Regions from separate parts of the Pseudomonas sp. HY13-MNA-CIBAN-0226 genome, predicted to be linked through region 1. Evidence: riboswitches for the same ligand, from Rfam matches in the RefSeq annotation. Region 1 holds a riboswitch; each other region holds the start of a gene.
The links. A riboswitch is a leader RNA that binds a small molecule or an ion and turns the genes downstream of it on or off. The one in region 1 is predicted to bind cobalamin.
Positions count from the first base shown of each region.

Region 2: another riboswitch for cobalamin. It lies ahead of AAEZ05_RS21590 (ABC transporter substrate-binding protein); the one in region 1 lies ahead of AAEZ05_RS06560 (CbtB domain-containing protein).
Region 3: another riboswitch for cobalamin. It lies ahead of cobO (cob(I)yrinic acid a,c-diamide adenosyltransferase); the one in region 1 lies ahead of AAEZ05_RS06560 (CbtB domain-containing protein).

Region 1 is NZ_JBEOPS010000004.1:255,057-262,415, reverse strand. Features, by position in the region: gene AAEZ05_RS06590 (fatty acid cis/trans isomerase) at 1-432, shown strand, start outside; gene AAEZ05_RS06585 (acyltransferase family protein) at 556-1,590, shown strand; gene nfuA (Fe-S biogenesis protein NfuA) at 1,648-2,232, shown strand; gene cobM (precorrin-4 C(11)-methyltransferase) at 2,309-3,061, opposite strand; gene AAEZ05_RS06570 (cobalamin biosynthesis protein) at 3,142-3,555, opposite strand; gene AAEZ05_RS06565 (CbtA family protein) at 3,552-4,259, opposite strand; gene AAEZ05_RS06560 (CbtB domain-containing protein) at 4,271-4,462, opposite strand; cobalamin riboswitch at 4,582-4,810, opposite strand; cobalamin riboswitch at 5,003-5,216, shown strand; gene cobW (cobalamin biosynthesis protein CobW) at 5,317-6,378, shown strand; gene cobN (cobaltochelatase subunit CobN) at 6,382-7,359, shown strand, end outside.
Region 2 is NZ_JBEOPS010000020.1:125,256-132,614, forward strand. Features, by position in the region: gene gabP (GABA permease) at 1-456, shown strand, start outside; gene cahR (transcriptional regulator CahA) at 564-1,541, shown strand; gene AAEZ05_RS21585 (VOC family protein) at 1,572-1,973, opposite strand; cobalamin riboswitch at 2,160-2,354, shown strand; gene AAEZ05_RS21590 (ABC transporter substrate-binding protein) at 2,499-3,512, shown strand; gene AAEZ05_RS21595 (FecCD family ABC transporter permease) at 3,509-4,525, shown strand; gene AAEZ05_RS21600 (ABC transporter ATP-binding protein) at 4,522-5,307, shown strand; gene AAEZ05_RS30845 (nitrilase-related carbon-nitrogen hydrolase) at 5,201-5,479, opposite strand; gene AAEZ05_RS21610 (aminotransferase-like domain-containing protein) at 5,564-6,895, opposite strand; gene AAEZ05_RS21615 (DMT family transporter) at 6,978-7,359, shown strand, end outside.
Region 3 is NZ_JBEOPS010000031.1:25,531-32,889, reverse strand. Features, by position in the region: gene AAEZ05_RS26465 (C40 family peptidase) at 1-202, shown strand, start outside; gene AAEZ05_RS26460 (C40 family peptidase) at 368-910, shown strand; gene AAEZ05_RS26455 (PQQ-dependent sugar dehydrogenase) at 951-2,264, opposite strand; cobalamin riboswitch at 2,394-2,628, shown strand; gene cobO (cob(I)yrinic acid a,c-diamide adenosyltransferase) at 2,710-3,321, shown strand; gene AAEZ05_RS26445 (cobyrinic acid a,c-diamide synthase CobB) at 3,318-4,646, shown strand; gene bluB (5,6-dimethylbenzimidazole synthase) at 4,643-5,293, shown strand; gene cbiB (adenosylcobinamide-phosphate synthase CbiB) at 5,290-6,198, shown strand; gene cobD (threonine-phosphate decarboxylase CobD) at 6,191-7,183, shown strand; gene AAEZ05_RS26425 (cobyric acid synthase) at 7,180-7,359, shown strand, end outside.

The DNA of each region.
Region 1 (7,359 bases):
TCGCGCCCGGCCGCCGGGCTGAGGGTCATCGACCTGTTGCCGGAAGCCACCCTGTTGCGCGTGCAGAGTGCCAGCGGTCAGCGTGAGGTCTACAGCCTGCTGCGCAATCGCGCCCACAGCAACGTCGCGTTTCTCCTGGGCGAGTCACTGCGTTATCAACCCGGCCTGGACACCCTGACCATTTTTCCAGGTGTGCTGAGCAGCTATCCGAATTTCATCTTCAACATTCCTGCCGACCAGGTGCCAGCTTTCGTTGATGCCATGGAGAATGCCAAGGACGCCAACCGCCTGGAGATAATCATCGAGCGCTGGGGCATCCGCCGCAGCCATCCGCAGTTCTGGCAGTACTTTCACGACCTGAGCCGCTATGTGCACGAGACCCAGCCGGAGGAAGAGGGCGTGCTGGACATGAACCGCTACGAGAATCTTTGATAGACCTTTGTCGGCGCGGCGTTGTCCGATCTACAGGGCACACTTATGTACCTGTGGCAGCGAGCCTGCTCGCTCCCACAGGTCGATTGCGGTGGTTTGTGGATGTTCAACGGAGGGCAATCAATGCTGATTTCTGTACAGGCATTACGCGCCCTGGCCGCCTGGACGGTGGTTTGCCACCATTTCATGCAGATATTCTTCGACTTCAAGGCCCGTGGCCCGATCGGGCAGATGTTCATCGACAAGGGCGCGGTGGGCGTTGATATTTTCTTTGTGATCAGCGGCCTGGTGATCTTTCTGTCCACCGAAGGCAAAGCACTGCCGCCCGGAAAATTCCTGTTGTATCGACTGTTTCGCATCGTTCCGGCCTACTGGTTCTACACCCTGTTGATGGCGCTACTGGTGGTGTTCGCCCAGCCGGTGCTACCAGACCAGACCGTTGACTGGTCGCACTTCCTCCTGTCCCTGCTGTTCGTTCCCAGCGAAAACCCCGGCGGCTACGGCATTTATCCGACACTCAATGTCGGCTGGACCCTCAACTACGAAATGCTCTTCTACGTGCTGTTCGCCTGGGCGCTGTTGTTCCGCCTGCAGGTCAGGCTGCTGGTGGTCGGGGCGTTGTTGTTCGCGGTGTGCCAGGCATGGACGGGTTATGGCTGGGTCAGCCAGTTCTATCGCTCGGACATCGTCTATGAGTTCCTGCTGGGTATCGCCATCGGCATGCTGTACCGCCGCGGCTGGATCCGCCCGGGCCTGTGGCTGCCACTGGTGGGCATCAGCGGCGCGTTGCTGATGATCTACCATTCGCCCCCGCAACCGCGCTTTGTGGTCTGGGGCCTGCCAAGCGCGGTGCTGGTCATGGCGTGCATGGCGCTTGAGCGTTTCTTTGAACACAATCGAACGCTCAAGCTATTGGGCGATTGTTCCTACTCGGTGTACCTGATGCATGTGCTGGTGCTGTCCGCCGGTGGTTTTATCGCACAACGGTATGGCGTGAACCCCTACGTCATGTTTGTGCTGTGCGTGCTGGCCATCGCCGTGGGCTCCTGGGCCAGCTACCACTGGGTGGAAAAATTCAGCTATCGGTGGCTTAAACAGCGTGTTGATGGCAAAACCGAGGCTCAACCGTCGCCGGCTCTTTCCCGACAAAAATACTAGGACTTTGTCCCGCGCGTTGATTGGCGTAAACTGCGCCCAAGCCTGCGAGGAGTTTCCATGACCGCTATTACCATCACTGACGCCGCCCACGATTATCTGGCTGATCTGCTCTCCAAGCAGAACACCCCGGGTATCGGCATTCGCGTCTTTATCACCCAGCCCGGCACCCAGTACGCTGAAACCTGCATTGCCTACTGCAAGCCGGGCGAAGAAAAACCTGAAGACACGGCGCTGGGGCTAAAGAGCTTCACCGCTTACATCGATTCGTTCAGCGAAGCGTTCCTGGACGACGCGGTAGTCGACTACGCCACCGACCGCATGGGTGGCCAGTTGACCATCAAGGCACCCAACGCCAAGGTGCCAATGGTCAACGCCGACAGCCCGATCAACGAGCGCATCAACTACTACCTGCAAACCGAGATCAACCCGGGCCTCGCCAGCCACGGCGGCCAGGTCAGCCTGATCGATGTAGTCGACGACGGCATCGCCGTCCTCAAGTTTGGTGGCGGTTGCCAGGGCTGCGGCCAGGCAGACGTGACCTTGCGCGAAGGCATCGAGCGCACCTTGCTCGAGCGTGTGCCGGAGCTCAAGGGCGTGCGCGATGTGACTGACCATACGCAGAAAGAAAACGCCTACTACTAAGTAAGGTGTTCGCTGCGCAAGCAAAAAAACGGCACCCGTGAGTGCCGTTTTTTTATGCCTGAAGCCAAAAGATCTTCTATTCTTGGGGCCTGTACAGATGCGCATGCCCCGCACGATACAGCGAAGACTCGCTGAACTGATCACTGCCCAACACCCGACCCACCAGAATCAGCGCTGTACGCCGGAAACCCTTGGCTTCCACCTTCCCGGCAATATCTGCCAAAGTCCCCACCACCCAATCCTGGTCCGGCCAGCTCGCCCGGTGAATCACCGCGATCGGGCAATCGGCACCGTAATGCGGGGTTAATTCGAGGACGATCTTGTGCAGGTGGCTGACCCCCAGATGGATCGCCATGGTCGCGCCATGTTGTGCCAGGCTGGCCAGTTCTTCACCGGCCGGCATCGCCGTCTTGTCGGCGTAGCGGGTCAGTATCACGCTCTGGGAAACGTCCGGCAGGGTCAATTCAGCACCCAACAGCGCGGCACAGGCTGCCGTGGCCGTCACCCCGGGAATGATCTCAAAAGGGATACCCAGCTCGCGCAGGTGGCGAATCTGCTCGCCGATGGCGCCATACAGGCTCGGATCGCCGGAATGCACCCGCGCCACATCCTGGCCCTTGGCGTGGGCAGCCTTGATCAGTTCGATGATCTGTTCCAGGTGCAATTCGGCACTGTTGACCACCTGTTCAGCATGATGGCCTTCGAGCACGGCGGCGGGCACCAGCGAGCCGGCGTAAATGATGACGGCGCAGCTGCGAATCAGGCGCTGGCCTTTGACGGTGATCAGTTCCGGGTCGCCGGGGCCGGCGCCGATGAAGTAAACGGTCATCGTCGTATCCTGTGAAAAAGCGACATGGGCAGGCTTCAGATGAAGATTGCTCATGATCAGGCATGGGATTATCGGGGATTCTAAACGGCGCGGGCCAATGCGAGGGTGGCCTGGGCGTATTTTTGTCGTGAAATCAAGAGTATTGCCGGGGTGCGGGCTAACTGTTCGGCCAGGGCGAGGGCAGCGCTTTCAGCGATTCCATAGCAGCCGGTACGTTCGAAAGCGATGTCCGAGTGATGGCTGAGCTGGCCCTGATACCTGGCCAGTGCCTCACTGCTGAAAAACTGCACCTCAAGCCCAAGCTGGACGCCGAGCTCAATCAGGCCTGGCTCTTCTCGCTTGAGGTCAATGCTCGCCAGGGCACTGATCTGCTCGAGCTCGATAGAGTGGGCCTGCAGCGCCTGGTCCAGCAGCGCCCGCAGCGTGCTGAGAGGGCAGCCACGCTGGCAGCCAAGGCCGACGACCAGCGTCGGCACTTTGCCAGCTTGGGTCATGCCGGGTATTGATCAGGATTTTTGCGCCGGAACAGCCAGGCGCTGATCAGGCCCAGTGCCAGCCAGAACGCCACGTTGGTCAACTGTGAGGCAATCTTGAACTGGGTTTCCAATGCCTCTGGCGCGAGCATCGAATGCACCTGGGGTTGTGGTGCTCCGATCACGTGTGGCACGGCCAGGATCGCCACGCCAAGGACCTTCATCAGCCAGTGACGGCTGAAGACGATCAACGCAATACCGACCGCTGTGGAAGCGGCTGTACCCATCCACCAGATCTGCCGTTGAGTCAGGTCCGCCGCTGCAGTGCCCGGCAATTCAGGGGGCAGGCCGAGGGTTGGCGCCAGGACGAAGGTCGCGTAGCCGGCCAGGCCCCAGAGCAGGCCCTGGGACGTGCGAGTTGGCGCGCGCAGGGTGTAGAGGCCGGCCAGCATCAGCGCGAAACCCACGGCGACTACCAGGTTGCCGCCAGTGGTCGACAGCAGGCGCTGCCAACCGTTTTCCGGTTCCCAGGCTTCAGCGTCGTGGCTGTGCGCTGCGGTAGCGCCGGCTGCGTGTTCGTGGATTTGAACCGTGGCAGGTTCGGATTGTTCGTAGGTTTCCGCCTGCAGAATCAGCGGAGAGACCCAGAGGCTTTGCAGCAGGGTCAGCAGCAGGGCGGCCAGCAACCCGGTAAAACCTGCGGTTTGCGCGATACGCTTGATCATCTGGGCAGGTCTCAGTGGCACGGGAACGCGGAGCTGTGACGGGTATCGTGCGCCGCGTTGTGCACCGCCTCAATGTGCGAGAAACCGGCGAAATACACCAGGCCGGCGCCCAGGATCGACGCGAAAACAGCGGCGGTCAGGCGTTGGGTCAGGGTCGTGGTACTGCTGGTGGTACGGCTACCGGTGGTGCTGATGGTCGACATGGCGCTTCCCTCTGGTCTGTCAGCGGGGTTATGGAGCGCATGGAAAACTCCTGCGAACGGGCACGCCGAAGCTCAAACAGCGCCCGCCCACCGCGGGTTTGTTGGTCAGCGAACCTGATGTTCGCCATGCGTTGCGGGCCGGTCTCCGGGCTCGCGAGGGGTGCGGGCTTGCGCCTGTACCTGCAAGAGTCGCCTTCCCATGCCGTACTGCTGGCACAGTGGATCTGACTCTTCGCTCGCTTACCGTTGCGGGGGCAGCACCGGACTGACATGAGCTTCTAGTAAAGCACATGATTCACCGGTTTCCCGTTTCACCCTGTGAAGGGCACCCGTAACAAGTTGCGTAGGAGAGCATGAGGCGGGGTTTGGCGTCAATTGGCAGAGGTTCTCAATTGGGGGTCGGCCCCGGTAGGAGCTGCCGGAGGCTGCGATCTTTTGATCTGGCTGTTTGACAGACACAATCAACTGATCGCAACCTTCGGCAGCTCCTGCAGGGGATAGCGTTTACCGCAGGAGCATTGACCCGCCCCGATACCATGCGTAGCCTTGCGCTTTCGAGGTTCTTCGGCGTTGGCCGAAGCTAAGAAGGGAACGCGGTCAATGCCGCGGCTGCCCCCGCAACTGTGAACGGTGATGTTCGCTGCCACGCCACTGCAAGCCCTGTACAACGGGTTCGCGGGAAGGCGCAGCGAATGCCAGGCTGCATGCCCGGCACGCCGTCAGCCAGGAGACCTGCCTCGATACAGATTCTCACTACAACCGGGCGGGGTGATCCGGTGGCGAACTCTCCCGCGCGCGCTTCAGTCGCAGCGATTGTCGTCCCGTATGCCCGCCACCTTGCCAAAGGGCATCCGATGAAAACACTGGCCAAACTTCCCGTCACCATCGTTACCGGCTTCCTTGGCTCGGGCAAGACCACCTTGCTGCGGCACATGCTCGACAACGCCCAGGGCCGGCGCATCGCGGTCATCGTCAACGAATTTGGCGAACTGGGTATCGATGGCGAAATCCTCAAGCAGTGCTCCATCGGTTGCACTGAAGAAGAAGCCAGCGGCCGCGTCTATGAACTGGCCAACGGATGCCTGTGCTGCACCGTCCAGGAAGAGTTCTTCCCGGTGATGCGCGAGTTGGTGGCCCGTCGCGCCGACCTCGACCACATCCTGATTGAAACCTCCGGGCTGGCCCTGCCCAAGCCCCTGGTGCAAGCCTTCCAGTGGCCGGAAATCCGCAGCGCCTGCACCGTCGACGCCGTGATCACCGTGGTCGACAGTCCGGCCGTGGCGGCGGGCACCTTTGCTGCGTTCCCTGACCAGGTTGACGCCCAGCGCAAACTCGACCCGAACCTGGATCACGAATCGCCACTGCACGAACTGTTCGCCGACCAGTTGGCCAGCGCCGACCTGGTCATCCTCAACAAGGCCGACCTGATCAGCCCGCAAGACCTGGCCCGGGTGCGCCTGGAAGTCGCCGAGGAACTGCCGCCGGCGGTCAAGGTCATCGAAGCCAGTAGCGGTCGTGTGCCCCTGGACGTGCTGATTGGCCTGGGTGCCGGTTCCGAAGAACACATCGACAGCCGTCACAGCCATCACGATCATCACCACGAAGGTGAAGACGATCACGATCACGACGCCTTCGATTCGATCTCCATCGAACTGCCCCAGGCGGATGAAAGCCTGCTGCTGGACGCCCTGACGCAACTGGTAGTCAAGCACGGCATCCTTCGGGTCAAGGGTTTCGCAGCTATTGCGAACAAACCGATGCGCCTGCTGATCCAAGGCGTGGGCACGCGTTTCGACAAGCATTTCGACCGTCAGTGGGGCGCCGATGAAGCGCGCACCACCCGCCTGGTGCTGATCGGCCAGGAGCTGGACGCCGCCCAACTCGAAGCACAACTGCGCGCCGCGCTCAGCGTATAAGCCATGCACCTGCTCAGGACCCAGCCCGGCGGTTTCGTTTCGGATGACAATATTGCCGATCTTGGACAGACCCCTGCTGAGCTGGTGATCCTGTGCAGCGGCGACTCCAGCCTGGCGTTGCTCGCCGAAGCCGCGCAACAGTTGCCCGACGACTATCCAAGCGTGCGCCTGGCCAACCCGATGCAGGTGCAGAATCATGCCTCGGTCGACCTGTATGTCGATGAAGTGCTACGCCATGCCAAGGTGATTCTGATCTCGCTGCACGGCGGCATCGCCTATTGGCGTTATGGCGTCGAGCGCCTGGTGCAATTGTCCGAACGTGGCGTGCAACTGATTCTGGTGCCAGGCGATGACCGTCCCGACCCGGAACTCAGCGACCTCAGTACCGTGGGCGCCGAAGACCGCGACCGGCTCTGGCAGTTTCTACGCCAGGGCGGTCTGGGCAATGCCCTGGATTTCTTTCGCTGCCTGGCCAGTCGTTGGCTGGAACGCGACTACCCCTGGGCGGAGCCGCAGGCTTTGCCGCGCACGGCGATCTACCATCCGCAGCGAAGCCCAGCTGTACTAGCCGATTGGCAAGCCGACTGGCAGGCCGGGCAGCCCGTGGCCGCCGTGCTGTTTTATCGCTCGCACCTGCAGGCGGCCAATACCGCCTTCATCGATATTTTCTGCCAGCGCCTGCAGGCGGCTGGGTTGAACCCGCTGCCGATTGCCGTGGCCAGCCTGAAAGAACCCGGCTGCCTGGCGGTGGTCGAGGACTGGCTGGACGAAGTCAGCGCCTCGGTAATTCTCAACACTACCGGCTTTGCCCAGTCGAGTCCCGAAGCGCCGCATATCCGGCCGTTTCGCCGCAATATTCCGGTGATCCAGGCCATTTGCGCCCAGGATAACGAGGCCGGTTGGCAAGCCAGCGACCAGGGTCTCGGCCCGCGGGACCTGGCCATGCACATTGCGCTGCCGGAACTGGACGGGCGGATCATC
Region 2 (7,359 bases), on a different contig from region 1:
TCCCTGAGCAAACGGGGCGACGGCCCGCGCATCCTGCAAAAAACCTCAGGCTCCGGCGTACCCTACATCGCCGTGCTGGCCAGCACCGCAGTGGGCTTCCTGACCACGGCACTGAATTACTTTGCCCCCAACGAGGTGTTCGCTTTCCTGCTGGCCAGTTCCGGAGCCGTGGCCTTGCTGGTGTACCTGGCGATTGCCGTGTCGCAGCTGATATTGCGCCGCAAGATGAACGCCTCGGGACACCCGATCGTCTTCAAGATGTGGTTCTACCCGTGGCTCAGCTACCTGGTGATTTTGTGCATTCTGAGCATCCTGACCGTCATGCTGATTCTGCCGCAGCACCGCATGGAAGTGCTGGCGACCGGTGCGCTGACCCTGTCCATCGTGTGCATGGGCGCGATTTTCAACTCCAGGAAACGTCCTGCGCCAGCACCTGCTGAAACCCGCAACGCCTGAGGTCAAACAGCGTCAAGCTGCCCCCCGCTCACCTCTTTCCGGCCGCTTTCGCACCACGAAACTGGCCGGTTTTTTATTTGTACAAGCGCAGAACAAGAGGATGGTCCATGTCTGCCTACGAACAACGGCCAGTGAAAACCGTGGGTTTTCTGGTCATCCAGAACTTCACCACCATCGGCTTCGCCTCCGCCGTGGAAACCTTGCGCATGGCCAACATGGCCGCCCGCCAGCCGATGTACCGCACCCTGATCATCGCCGCCAGCCTGGAGCCGGTCACCGCCAGCAACGGCATGCGCATCCTGCCCGATTACTCGATCGAAGACGCACCGAAACTCGACATGTTGTTTGTGGTGGGCTCCAACCCGATCGTGTCCAATCACAGCAGCCGACCGTTGCTCGGCTGGCTGCGCAAACTGGCGCATCTGCAGGTGCCCTTGGGCGGCATCTGCACCGGCAGCCACTTGCTCGCCCGGGCTGACCTGCTCAAGGGTTACCGCTGCACGATCCACTGGGAGGACTACGAGGCGCTGAGCGAGCGCTTTCCCGGGATCGTCATTTCCAACCAGTTGTTCGAACTCGATCGCGACCGCTACACCTGCTCCGGCGGAGTGGCGGCCATGGACATGACGTTGCAGTTGATCGCTCGCGAACCTGGCGGGCGGGACATCGCCGCCCATGCCGCGGAACTGCTGTTGTGTGATCGCGCCCGAGGCGCCCAGGAACGCCAGCGCGTGCCGCTGCGGCAGAAGCTCGGCACCTCCCAGCCCAAGCTCAGCCAGATTGTGGCGATCATGGAAGCCAACATCGAGGAGCCGTTGGGGCTGGAAGAACTGGCGCGCTTGAACGAGGTGTCGGTGCGGCAACTGGAGCGACTGTTTCACAAACACCTCAAGCGCACACCCAGTCAGTACTACCTGGAACTGCGCCTGTCCCGGGCCCGGCAGTTGCTGCTGCGTAGCGAGGCGCAGGTCCGCGATGTCGCCCTGGCGTGCGGCTTCGTTTCACCGGCACATTTCTCCAAGTGCTACAGCCGCTATTTTGGTCTGTCGCCGATGGGGGAGCGCCGGCAGGTAGCGGTGCACTAGACGTCTTGTGTTGGCTGCACTGACGCCTTCTCACTCCAACCCATCCGCATGCACAAAGCACAATTTGTTGCCCTCCGGATCCCTGCAATAGGCGCCGAAATAATCCGGTGAGTAATGCGCGCGTATCCCGGGGGCGCCCTCATCCGTCGCGCCTGTGGCGATGGCCGCTGACCAGGCGGCCTGCACCTGCTCGCGCGAGCGGCAGGCAAAGCTGACCTGGGTGCCATTACCCCAGTTCGCCGGTAACCCGTTGTAGGGCAACTGGATGAAGAACTGTGGCCAGCTCTTGCCCGGATACTGCCAGCCCGAGCCCGGTGGGCCGCCATCGTTTTCGTCGGGCATGCGCTCCAGGCCCAGGGGTTGGAGGATCGTGTCGTAGAAGGTGGTCATGGCGGCGAGATCGCGGGCGCCTAGGATAATGTGGCTGAACATGGCTGGGCTCCTGGGGTGGAGTGGGCTGTTGCTGGATTGCTGGATTGCTGGATTGCTGGATTGCTGAGATTAGCGCAAAGGCAAGATCAAGAGATCGCAGCCTCGTTGCACTCGACAGCTCCTACGCAGCTCCTACGCAGCGCCTGCGGGAATCGGGCACGCGGGTTCCCCAAGGGCAGCCGGATCGACTACCATGCCGCCGCCGGTTTCCACATGGGATTAATAGGGAATCCGTGATGCTCGCGCAGCATCAAACGGAACTGCCCCCGCAACTGTAGGTGCTGAGCCTGCTCCACGACTGCCACTGGGATCGCTCCCGGGAAGGCCGGAGCCAGGTGATGACGCACCAGTCAGGAGACCTGCCGGCCAAGCAAATCACTAACCGGCGGGGTGTCCGGGAAGGACATCCTTGGCGCGCGGGTCATCTTGGTGACCAGCAGTGCACTGCATTTGCGGCAGCGTTCGATGATGTGTTTCCAGACCGTATTGCCCTGCTCCGTTTACGGTTCAACTGGAGATCGCCCCATGCTGCTGCCCCGCTTCGCCACCCTCTGCACGGGCCTGGGTCTTTGCGCCCTCGCCCAGGCGGCACCGACGCAATACCCCCTGACCGTGGAGAACTGCGGCAGCACGCTGACGTTCCAGCAGGCGCCGAGCCGAGCAGTAACCATCGGCCAGGCCGGCACGGAAATGCTCTATGCCATGGGATTGAGCAACCGGCTGGTGGGCACCTCGCTGTGGTTCAACGACGTGCTGGGCCGCTACAAGACCGAGAACGACAAGGTGCCGCGCCTGGCTGACAACGAGCCGAGCTTCGAGGCGGTGATTGGCAAGCGGCCACAGCTGGTGGCAGTGGAACTGGAGTGGATGGTCGGCCCGCAAGGCGCAGTCGGCACCCGCGAACAATTCCATGAGTTGCAGATTCCCACCTACCTGATGCCTTCCGACTGCGAAGCCAAGGACAACCTGGTGGGCGCCGACGGCACGCGGCTCGAAGCGTTTCGCATCGACAGCCTGTACAAGAGCGTCAGCCAGCTGGCGGCAATCTTCGATGTGCAGGAGCGTGGCGAGAAGTTGAACGCCGAGCTCAAGGCCAGCCTGGCGAAGTCCATTGCCATGGTGCAAAACAAGGACCTGAAGCACACCAGCGCGCTGTTCTGGTTCTCCAGCGCCAGCCTGGATATCGACCCCTATGTTGCCGGCCACAAGGGCATTCCCGATTTCATGCTCAACACCCTGGGCGTGCGCAACGTGGTGCAGTCCGACGAAGAATGGCCAACGGTGGGCTGGGAAACCATTGCCAAGGCCAACCCGACATTCCTGGTGATTGCCCGTATGGATCGGCGCCGCTTCCCGGCTGACGACCACGAAAAGAAACTGGCCTTCCTGCGCAGTGACCCGGTCACGCGCAACATGGACGCGGTGAAAAACAATCGCATCATCATCCTCGACGCCATGGCGATGCAGGCCAGCCTGCGGATGTTCGATGGCCTGGAAACACTGGCCACCGCCATCAACGGCTACGACTTGCCGAAATGACCGGGACGCTGATTCGCACGCTGCTGGCCTTCGTCACACTGCTGCTGGCGGTGATCGCCGGCGTGGCCATTGGTGAAACGCCGATCGAGCCGGGCGTGGTGTTCCAGGTATTGGCCAACAAATTGTGGGCAGCCGGTCATGTGCTCGACCCGATCGACGAAGGCATCGTCTGGAACTACCGCCTGACCCGGGCACTGGTGGCCGCGGCTTGCGGTGCAGGCCTGGCCACCTGTGGGGTGATCCTGCAATCACTGCTGCGCAATCCACTCGCCGATCCCTACCTGCTGGGTATCTCCGCCGGGGCTTCCACAGGGGCGGTTCTGGTAGCGTTGCTGGGGCTGGGCGCGGGGGCCATTTCGTTATCCGTCGGCGCTTTCGCCGGGGCTGTCGCAGCCTTCGTGCTGGTGATTTTGCTGGCGCGGGTCAGCGGATCGTCCAGCGGCACCGGGCAGATCATCCTGGCCGGCATTGCCGGCTCGCAACTGTTCAACGCGCTGACGGCGTTCCTGATCACCAAGTCCGCCAGTGCCGAACAGGCTCGCGGCATCCTGTTCTGGCTGCTGGGCAATCTCAGTGGCGTGCGCTGGCCGTCGGTGTGGTTATCGGTGCCCGTGGCCCTGCTTGGCCTGGCGGTGTGCCTGTGGCACCGGCGGGCGCTGGACGCGTTCACGTTCGGGGTCGATTCCGCAGCCTCCCTTGGTATCCCGGTGCGCCGGGTGCAGTTCATATTGGTGGGCAGCGCGGCGCTGGTGACGGCCGTAATGGTGTCGATCGTCGGCTCCATCGGTTTTGTCGGGCTGGTCATTCCCCATGCCGTGCGCCTGTTGCTGGGCACCCGTCACGCCCGCTTGCTGCCTGCCAGCGCGCTGGGTGGCGCGCTGTTCCTGATCGCGGCAGATGTGTTGTCGAGGACGTTGATCAAGGGCCAGGTGATTCCGGTCGGGGTCATCACCGCTCTGGTGGGCGCACCGGTGTTTGCGTTGATCCTGGTCGGGCGGAGGAATGCCCGATGAGCGGCGAAGCGTTGGTATTGAGCTGCGCCGGGCTGGGGTTCGATGTCCGCGAGGTGCAGTTGTTGCACGACATCGATCTGCACATTCAACGCGGGGAAACGCTGGGCATCGTCGGGCCCAATGGCTCTGGTAAATCGACCTTGCTCAAGTTGCTCGCCGGGGTACGCGAGCCGTCCCGGGGCGAAGTGTTCCTGGGCGGCACACGCCTGGGCAAGCTGCCGCGGCGAACGATTGCGCAAATCCTGGCGGTGGTTGAACAGCAGGCGACCACCGATGATGCCATCCGTGTGCTCGACGCCGTTGCCCTGGGGCGAACCCCCTGGCTGTCAGCGTTGCGCCCGTGGTCCCGGGAAGACGCACACATTGTCGAGCAGGCGTTGGTTGACGTCGATGCCGCGCACTTGAAAAACCGCACCTGGCGCAGCCTCTCCGGCGGGGAGCGCCAACGCGTGCATATCGCTCGCGCCCTGGCCCAGCGGCCGCAAATCCTGCTGCTGGATGAGCCCACCAATCACCTGGACATCCAGCATCAGCTGTCGATTTTGCAGGTGGTGCATGCCCTGCCCGTCACCACGGTGATCGCCCTGCACGATCTCAACCAGGCACTCACCTGTGACCGCCTGGCCGTGCTCGAACGCGGTCGACTGGTGGCGCTGGGCGCCCCCGTGGAAGTGCTCACGCCCAAGCGCCTGCAAGACACATTCGGCGTGCAGGCGCATTACCTGATTGATCCGTTTGACGGGGCGCAGATCCTGCGTTTTCGCGGTGCGCCTGGTCTGTGAATCGCGCCAGTGCGGCAATATTGGCGCGATCGAGAAACCCGGTGATCTGCGACTCGGGGAAAATCACGATATCGGTACCTGGCGCACAGGCCGCAACGGCATCCAGGGTGCGCTGCAGGTTGTAGGCGACATCGCCATCGCGACCCGCCATCTGTATGAGTTCAAGCTTCATTGTCGGACCTTTGAGGTGAAATACGTCCCGGCCAGGAAACGAATGACTTTTGCCAGAGGCCAGGCAAGTATGCGTATCACCCGCCTACGAATACGCCTCCACCATCCACTTCACCCGAGCCAACGCCTGCCCAAGCGTATCAATGTCCACCGAGCCCAACGCCAGGCGAATTGCATGGGGCACATGCGCCGAAGTGGCAAACGGCTCGGCCGTCGAAACGGCAATATTCTCCTCCATCAACGCCTTGGTAATCTGGTCCGCCCGGGCATCTTCGCCCAGCGGCAACCACAGGAAATACGACGACGGATGCGTCACGCAGCGCAGCCCATCCAGCGCACGCAACGCAACGATCTGCCTGGCCTGGGCGTCGGCCCGCTTCTCGGCTTCCAGTTGCATCACCGTGCCATCGTCCAGCCAGGCACAGGCAATCGCAGTCATCACCCCCGGGGTGTTCCAGGTGGTGGACCGGATAGCGCGCTCGATGGCGGCCACCTTGTCCAGAGGCGCGGCGACAAAACCGATGCGCAGGCCGGTGGCGATGCTCTTGGATAAACCGGACACATAGACGGTCCGCTCCGGCGCCAACGTAAACAGCGGTGGCGGCGGGTTTTCGGCGAGGAACGCGTAGGCTGCATCCTCGATTATCAGCAGCCCGTGCTTGCGCGAAATGGCCACCAATTGCTCACGTTGCGCGGCAGGCATCACCCAGCCCAAGGGATTGTGCAGCGTCGGCATGCTGTACACCGCCCGCACTCGCCGACTGCGGCAAAGTTTTTCCAGGGCCTCGAGATCCGGCCCGTCGGCGCCACCAGGAATCGGCGCGATTTCCAGGTGCAGCGCTTCGGCCAGCACCTTGAAGCCCGAATAGGTCAAGGCGTCTGCGGCGATCACGTCGCCCGGCTTGAGCAACGCCATCATCGTCACCGCCAGGCCATGCTGGGCGCCGCTGACCATCAGCACTTGATCGGCATCGACAGCCAGCCCGCGCGCGCCCAGGTGCCGAGCCACCGACGCACGCTCGTGCATGCGCCCCGCATGGGGTTGATAGCGCAACAGCGCCTCCAGGTCACCGCCAGCGGCCAACTGGCGCAACGCACTGCGCAGCATCTCGCCCTGCCCCGGCAGCGACGGATAGTTGAAGTTGAGGTCGATCATGCCAGCGACGACCTCCTGCTGGTCGATGCCCAGGTTGGGCGGCAGCGAAGTCTCCCGGACAAAGGTGCCGCGCCCGGTTTCGCCACTCACCAGGCCCATGGCTTCGAGCTCGCCATACACCCGACTCGCGGTCACCAGCGCCAGACCTTCACGGGTGGCCAGTTGGCGGTGAGTCGGCAAGCGGGTGCCCGGCAGCAGGCGACCGGCACGGATATCGGCGGCAAAGGTATCCACCAGGGACTTGTAACGCGAGCGCGGCATGGGCGATGTATCCATGACAATTTTTTGATTGTTATTGATTCTCGACCCTAGGATGGCTTTCTGCAAATTTGAGTGTGACGAAATGGAACGTGCATCAAGCCTGCAAAATCCTGGCCGGGAAAAGTCCGCGAGCGGCTGGCTCAACGGTTTTATCGGAGTGCTGATCTTCAGCGGCTCGCTGCCCGCCACCCGCCTGGCCGTGCTGGAGTTCGATCCGGTGTTCCTCACGGTGGCCCGCGCCAGCATCGCCGGGTTGCTGGCGCTGTGCATGCTGTGGCTGTTCAGGGAACAGCGCCCGGCGCGGCATCAACTGCTGCCCCTGGCCATCGTCGCGTTGGGTGTTGTCCTGGGTTTCCCGTTGTTGACCGCCCTGGCTTTGCAATATGTGACATCTGCCCATTCGATCGTCTTCGTCGGCCTGCTGCCCCTGGCCACCGCGGTATTTGGCGTGCTGCGCGGCGGTG
Region 3 (7,359 bases), on a different contig from region 1:
GTTCTTCGCGACCAATGGGCGTCGCGGTCGTGTCAGCCATGCCGGCATCTACCTGGGTGATGACCAGTTCATCCACTCCAGCAGCCGCCGTAGCGGTGGTGTCCGGGTCGATAGCCTGGGTGACAGCTACTGGAGCAAGACCTTCATTGAGGCCAAGCGAGCACTCGCGATGGCGCCGACCATCGTCACTGCTCGCAAGTAAACCTACAGTTTGTAAGGTGAACTTAAAGTCTTACTTGAAGTTTGCTGTATAGCGTCTAGAATCCTGATCTATTATTGATGGCTGACCGCCTGCGCACTGCGCCGGCGGTTTTCTTTTCTGCCCTTCCGGTGGAAACAGCCGCAGCCAGATCAGGGTGTTCTGTATATGAAGACGTCGGCCCGCCTTGTACTCTTGATCGCCGCAGCGCTGCTCAGCGCCTGTGCCAGCCGCACTCCGCCGCCAGCTCCGGCACCGGTGATTCGCGCCCCCCTGGTTTTTGGTCCTGCCCAACCCTTTTCCCCTGAAGCCGAAGACGTGTTGTTTCGCGCCCTGGGTCTGGTGGGTACGCCTTACCGCTGGGGCGGCAATACGCCAGACGCCGGTTTTGATTGCAGTGGGCTGATCGGCTATGTGTACCGCGATGTCGCCGGTATCACGCTGCCGCGCACGACCCGCGAGATGATCGGGATGCAGGCGGCCAGTGTGGGCAAGGAAGGGTTGCAGACGGGCGACCTGATTTTCTTCGCCACCAATGGCGGTTCCCAGGTCAGTCATGCCGGGATTTATGTCGGCGAAGGGCGCTTTGTGCATGCGCCTGCCACGGGTGGGACGGTCAAGCTGGACAGCCTGTCCAAGGCCTATTGGCAAAAAGCGTATCTGAGTGCCAAGCGCGTGTTGCAGCCGGAACATCTGGCACGCAATCCGTAGGAGCCGGCAAGCCGGCCCCTACAGGTTTCGGCGTGCAGCGTTACTGAGTAGCCGATACCCGCCACACCTTGTTCCCTACATCATCTGCCACCAGCAAATCCCCCTGCTGATCGATCACCACACCCACCGGCCGGCCCATGGCTTTTTCCTCGTCGTTGAGGAAACCGCTCAGCACATCGATCGGTTGCCCGGTCGGTTTGCCGGCGTTGAACGGCACGAAGATCACTTTGTAGCCGCTGTGCGGTTTGCGGTTCCACGAACCGTGCTGGCCAATGAAAACGCCTTCCTTGAACTGCGCTGGCAAGGTATTGCCTTCGGCGAAGGTCAGGCCGAGAGAGGCGGTATGGGGGCCGACCGCGTAATCAGGGGCAATGGCCTTGGCGACCAGGTCCGGATTCTGGGGCTCGACGCGCACATCCACGTGCTGGCCGTAGTAGCTGTAAGGCCAGCCGTAAAACGCCCCGTCCTTGACCGATGTGATGTAGTCCGGCACCAGGTCGCTGCCGATTTCGTCACGTTCGTTGACAGCGGTCCACAGGGCGCCGGTCTGGGGTTCCCAGGCCATGCCGTTCGGGTTGCGCAGGCCGGAGGCGAAGATGCGGTGATTGCCGGTGGCACGATCCACTTCCCAGATAGCTGCGCGGCCTTCTTCCTGGTCCATGCCGTTTTCCGCGACGTTGCTGTTCGATCCTACCGTGACGTACAGCTTGCTGCCGTCCTTGCTGGCAATGACGTTTTTGGTCCAGTGGTGATTCAGCGTACCGCCCGGCAGGTCGACCACCTTGATTGGCTGAGACTTGATCGTCGTATCGCCGCTTTCATAGTTGAAGCGCAGCAACCGATCGGTGTCCGCGACATACAAGTCGTTGCCCACCAGGGTCATGCCAAACGGCGAGTTGAGATTCTCCAGAAACACCGTGCGGGTCTCGGCGACGCCGTCATGGTCCTTGTCCCGCAGCAGCGTGATGCGGTTCGGGCTGGGCACGCCCGCACCGGCGCGGCCCATGACTTTTTTCATGACCCAGCCCTTGATGCCTTTGCCATCCTCGGGTTTTGGCGGGGCGTTGGTTTCAGCCACCAGCACATCACCGTTGGGCAGCACATACAGCCAGCGCGGGTGGTCGAGGCTTTCGGCGAAAGCGGCCACCTGGGTGCCGGCGGCAGCGGTCGGCTTGGTACCGTCCGGCCAGCCGATGGCCGGGGCGATGTTCACCGTCGGTATCAGGGTCTTGTTCGGTTCTGGCAATTTGGGTGACGGACCGGTGCCGTCAGAGACTTGCAGGCTGGAAGTTTCACCGCAAGCGGCGAGTCCTCCGGCGAGGGCGATGACGAAAACGAGCTGGGGCTTGCGCATGCTGACCTTCCCTATGAATGCATTGACCTGTTTAGTAGAGAAGCGCAAATGCGCGATGGTTCAACGGGGGTAAATCAATTCAGCACCGCAGGCCGGACTTTAATTGACGCTCCACCCCCAACCCTCTAACCTTCGCGGCTTGTTTCAGGTGCCCTGTGACGTCGTCGACAGGGTGAAACAGGGAAGCCGGTGAGTGGTCGCTTTCGAGCAAAGACTGATCATGATCCCGGCGCTGCCCCCGCAACGGTAAATGAGTGAAGACTGCGCCTTGTGCCACTGTGTCGAGCAATCGAGATGGGAAGGCGCGCAGTCAGGCTATCAGCCGCTCATGAGCCCGGAGACCGGCCTGATCCATCCAGCGGCATCACGGTGGGCGATGCCAGGCTTCTTGCCGTCTATTCTTGTGCCTGCCCGCCGTTATCCAGCCCCAACGGAGAGCTTCCCCATGACTGATACCCCCGATCGTGACGAACGTCACCTGGCGCGCATGTTGCGCAAAAAAGCCGTGATCGACGAACGCATCGCCAACTCGCCGAATGAATGCGGCTTGCTGCTGGTGCTCACCGGCAATGGCAAGGGCAAAAGCAGCTCGGCATTCGGCATGCTCGCGCGATCCATGGGCCATGGCATGCAGTGCGGTGTGGTGCAGTTCATCAAGGGCCGCAACAGCACCGGCGAAGAGTTGTTTTTCCGACGCTTCCCGGAGCAGGTGCGGTTTCATGTGATGGGCGAAGGCTTCACCTGGGAAACCCAGGATCGCCAGCGCGATATCGCCGCCGCCGAAGCGGCGTGGGCAGTGTCCCGTGAACTGCTGCGTGACCCCTCGATCGGCCTGGTGGTACTGGATGAATTGAACATCGCGCTCAAGCACGGTTATCTCGATCTCGATCAGGTGCTCAGTGACTTGCAGGCTCGTCCGCCCATGCAGCACGTGGTGGTGACCGGTCGCGGTGCCAAGCCGGAGATGATTGAACTGGCCGACACCGTGACCGAGATGGGCGTGGTCAAGCACGCGTTCCAGGCCGGGATCAAGGCGCAAAAAGGCGTCGAATTGTGAGTCAGCCTCGCTGTTGCCCGGCGGTATTGATTGCAGCGCCGGCTTCCGGTCAGGGCAAGACCACCGTGACCGCTGCGCTGGCCAGGTTGCATCGCAACCAGGGACGCAAGGTGCGCGTGTTCAAGTGCGGCCCGGACTTTCTCGACCCGATGATCCTTGAGCGCGCCAGCGGTGCGCCGGTCTATCAACTGGACATGTGGATGGTCGGCGAGCAGGACAGTCGACGCCTCTTGTGGGAGGCCGCTGGCGAGGCGGACCTGATCCTGATCGAAGGGGTCATGGGGCTGTTCGACGGCACGCCTTCCAGTGCCGACCTTGCGCGGCATTTTGGCGTGCCGGTGCTGGCGGTGATCGACGGCACCGCCATGGCGCAGACCTTTGGCGCCCTGGCTCTGGGGCTGGCGCGCTATCAGGCGGATTTGCCGTTTGCCGGGGTGCTGGCCAATCGCGTGGGCACCTTGCGCCATGCGCAGTTGCTTGAAGGAAGCCTGACTGAGGGGTTGCGCTGGTATGGCGCGTTGTCCCGGGAGACCGGGATCGAGCTGCCCAGTCGTCACCTCGGCCTGGTGCAGGCCAGCGAATTGAACGACCTCGACCTGCGTCTGGATGCCGCGGCGAACGCCTTGGCCAGCAGTTGCGAGGTAGCGTTGCCCCCGGCGGTGGAATTTGCCGCGCCTGATCTGGTTGTTGCCGAACCCTTGCTCGCGGGCGTACGTATCGCCGTGGCCCGTGATGAGGCCTTCGCATTTACCTACGGTGCGAGCCTGGACCTGTTGCGGGCGATGGGCGCCGAGTTGCGGTTTTTCTCGCCTATTCGTGATGCCAGTTTGCCCGAGGCGGACAGCCTTTACCTGCCAGGCGGTTACCCGGAATTGCACCATGCGGCGTTGGCAGGCAATACCTCGATGCTGGCGGCGATCCGCGCGCACCATGGCGCGGGCAAACCGTTGCTGGCCGAGTGCGGCGGGATGCTTTATCTGCTCGATTCGTTGACCGACGTCGACGGCACGCGTGCCGAACTGGTGGGGTTGCTGGCCGGAGATGCGGTCATGCAAAAGCGCCTGGCTGCATTGGCCTTGCAGGTGGTGGAACTGCCTGAGGGCGCGTTACGTGGGCATACCTACCATCACTCGCTGACCAGCACCGAGCTGGCACCGATTGCCCGTGGGCTGAGCCCGAATGGCGGACGTGGGGCGGAGGCGGTTTATCGTCAGGGGCGGATGACGGCTTCTTATGTGCACTTTTATTTTCCGTCGAATCCGGTGGCGGTGGCTGCACTGTTTTTGCCTGACCGAGAGGGCGCCTTGCTCGCGAAAAGGCCATGACCGACGCCACATTCAGTCAGGCCGAACGCGACGCGGTCTACCGTGCCATCGCCGAACGCCGCGACATGCGCCACTTCAGCGGTGGCACTGTCGAGCCCGAGCTGCTGCGGCGCCTGCTCGAAGCCGCGCACCAGGCCCCCAGTGTCGGCCTGATGCAGCCTTGGCGGTTCCTGCGCATCAGCGATCGCACTGTGCGCGCTCAAATCCAGGGCCTGGTGGAAGAAGAGCGGATCCGTACCGCCGAAGCCCTGGGCGAGCGCACTGACGAATTCATGAAGCTCAAAGTCGAAGGCATCAACGACTGCGCCGAAGTGCTGGTCGCCGCGCTGATGGATGATCGCGAACGCCACATCTTCGGCCGGCGCACCTTGCCGGAAATGGACATCGCCTCGTTGTCCTGCGCCATCCAGAACCTGTGGCTGGCGTCCCGTGCCGAAGGGCTGGGCATGGGCTGGGTTTCGCTATTCGAGCCGCAAGCCCTGGCCGATCTGCTGGGCATGCCGCCGGGAGCAAAACCGATGGCGGTGTTGTGCCTGGGGCCGGTGCAGGAATTTTATCCGGCGCCGATGCTGGTCCTCGAAGGCTGGGCGCAGTCGCGGCCGCTGGGTGAATTGCTGTATGAAAATGTCTGGGGAGAGAGTCAATGAGTGTGGCGTTGTTGACCGTCGCTGCCGTGGGGCTGGATGCGCTGCTAGGCGAGCCCAGGCGCTGGCATCCGCTGGTGGCGTTCGGGCGCTTTGCCGATCGCATCGAGCAGCGCTTCAACAGTGGTGGTAGAGGCTGGCGCAGCCATGGCGTGACGGCCTGGGTACTCGCCGTAGTGCCGCTGACCTTACTGGCGACCGCGTTGTCCTGGGCGCCATTGGTGGGTTGGATCGTCGAGATCCTGGCACTCTATTGCGCACTGGGCATGCGCAGCCTTGGCGAGCACGTCGAGCCGGTGGCCAGGGCCCTGCGCAGCGATGACCTGGATGAAGCGCGCACTCGCGTCGGTTACCTGGTCAGCCGCCAGACCAGCGAGCTGGATAAAACCGAAGTCGCCCGCGCGGCCACCGAATCCGTTCTGGAGAACGGTAGCGACGCGGTATTTGCCGCCCTGTTCTGGTTTGTCGTCGCTGGCGCGCCGGGGGTGGTGCTCTACCGCTTGAGCAACACTTTGGATGCCATGTGGGGTTATCGCAACGAACGCTTCGAGCGGTTTGGCTGGGCGGCGGCGAAAATCGACGACGTCCTCAACTACATTCCTGCGCGGCTGGTGGCGTTGACTTACGCCTTGCTGGGCAAAACCCGACTGGCACTCAAATGCTGGCGGACCCAGGGGCCGACCTGGGACAGCCCCAATGCCGGTCCGGTCATGGCCGCAGGTGCCGGCGCGCTGGGCGTGGAGCTGGGCGGGGCGGCGATTTACCACGGTGAGCTGCACCAGCGCCCGCCGTTGGGTGAGGGCGTACCGGCGGACGCGGATTCCATCGACCGTGGCTGGCAATTGGTCCAGCGCGGGGTATGGTTGTGGTTGTTGATTATCTGCGTGGGGGCGGAGTTTTATGCTTGAACACGGCGGGCGCTTACGTAAGGCGGCAATCGACTACGGTATCGCCGAAGCCGACTGGCTCGACCTGTCCACTGGCCTGGCGCCTTGGCCGTTTCCCATCCCGCAGATCCCGCTGAGAGCGTGGGCGCGGCTGCCGGAAAGCGATGACGGCCTGGAGCAGGCTGCCTGCGATTATTACGGTGCTGCCCAGGTGCTGCCAGTGGCCGGTTCGCAAATGGCAATCCAGCTGCTGCCGCGTTTGCGCCGGGCCGGCAAGGTCGGCGTGCTGTCACCCTGTTACGCCGAGCACGCCGAAGCCTGGCGCCGCAGCGGCTACATCGTGCGCGAAGTGCTGGAGCAGGAAGTGGATTTTTTTATCGACAACCTGGACGTGCTGGTGGTGGTTAATCCGAACAACCCCACGGGCCTTGGCCTGTCCCCCAAGCGCCTGCTCGACTGGCATTCGCGACTGGCCCAGCGCGGCGGCTGGCTGGTGGTGGACGAGGCCTTCATGGACAACACGCCGCAATTGAGCGTGGCTGCTTATACCCATCAGGTCGGCTTGATCGTCTTGCGATCGTTCGGCAAATTCTTTGGCCTGGCGGGCGTGCGGCTGGGGTTTGTACTGGCCGAGCGCAAATTCCTTAAATTGCTCGCCGAGCAAGTCGGGCCCTGGGCGGTCAGTGGGCCGACCCGCATCCTCGGCCAGGCCTGTCTGCTGGATACCCAAGGGCAAATCGGGCAACGTTTGCGCACCCAGGCCGCCAGCAAACGCCTGGCGCTGCTGCTCGAGCAATACGGCTTCGTACCACAGGGCGGCTGCGCGCTGTTCCAGTGGCTGATCACCGAGCGCGCCGAAGCACTGTATGAGTTCATGGCGCGGCGCGGCATCCTGTTGCGCCTGTTCACCCACAACAGCAGCCTGCGTTTTGGCCTGCCCGCCGAGGAAGCAGACTGGGCACGCCTGGTGTCAGCCCTTGAAGCCTTCGTCGAGGAAGCACAATGACTACTTTGATGGTGCAGGGCACGACGTCCGACGCCGGCAAGAGCACGCTGGTGACCGCGCTGTGTCGTTGGGTGGTGCGCCAGGGCGTGAGCGTGGTGCCGTTCAAGCCGCAGAACATGGCGCTGAACAGTGCGGTCACGGCCGACGGGGGCGAGATCGGTCGTGCGCAGGCGGTG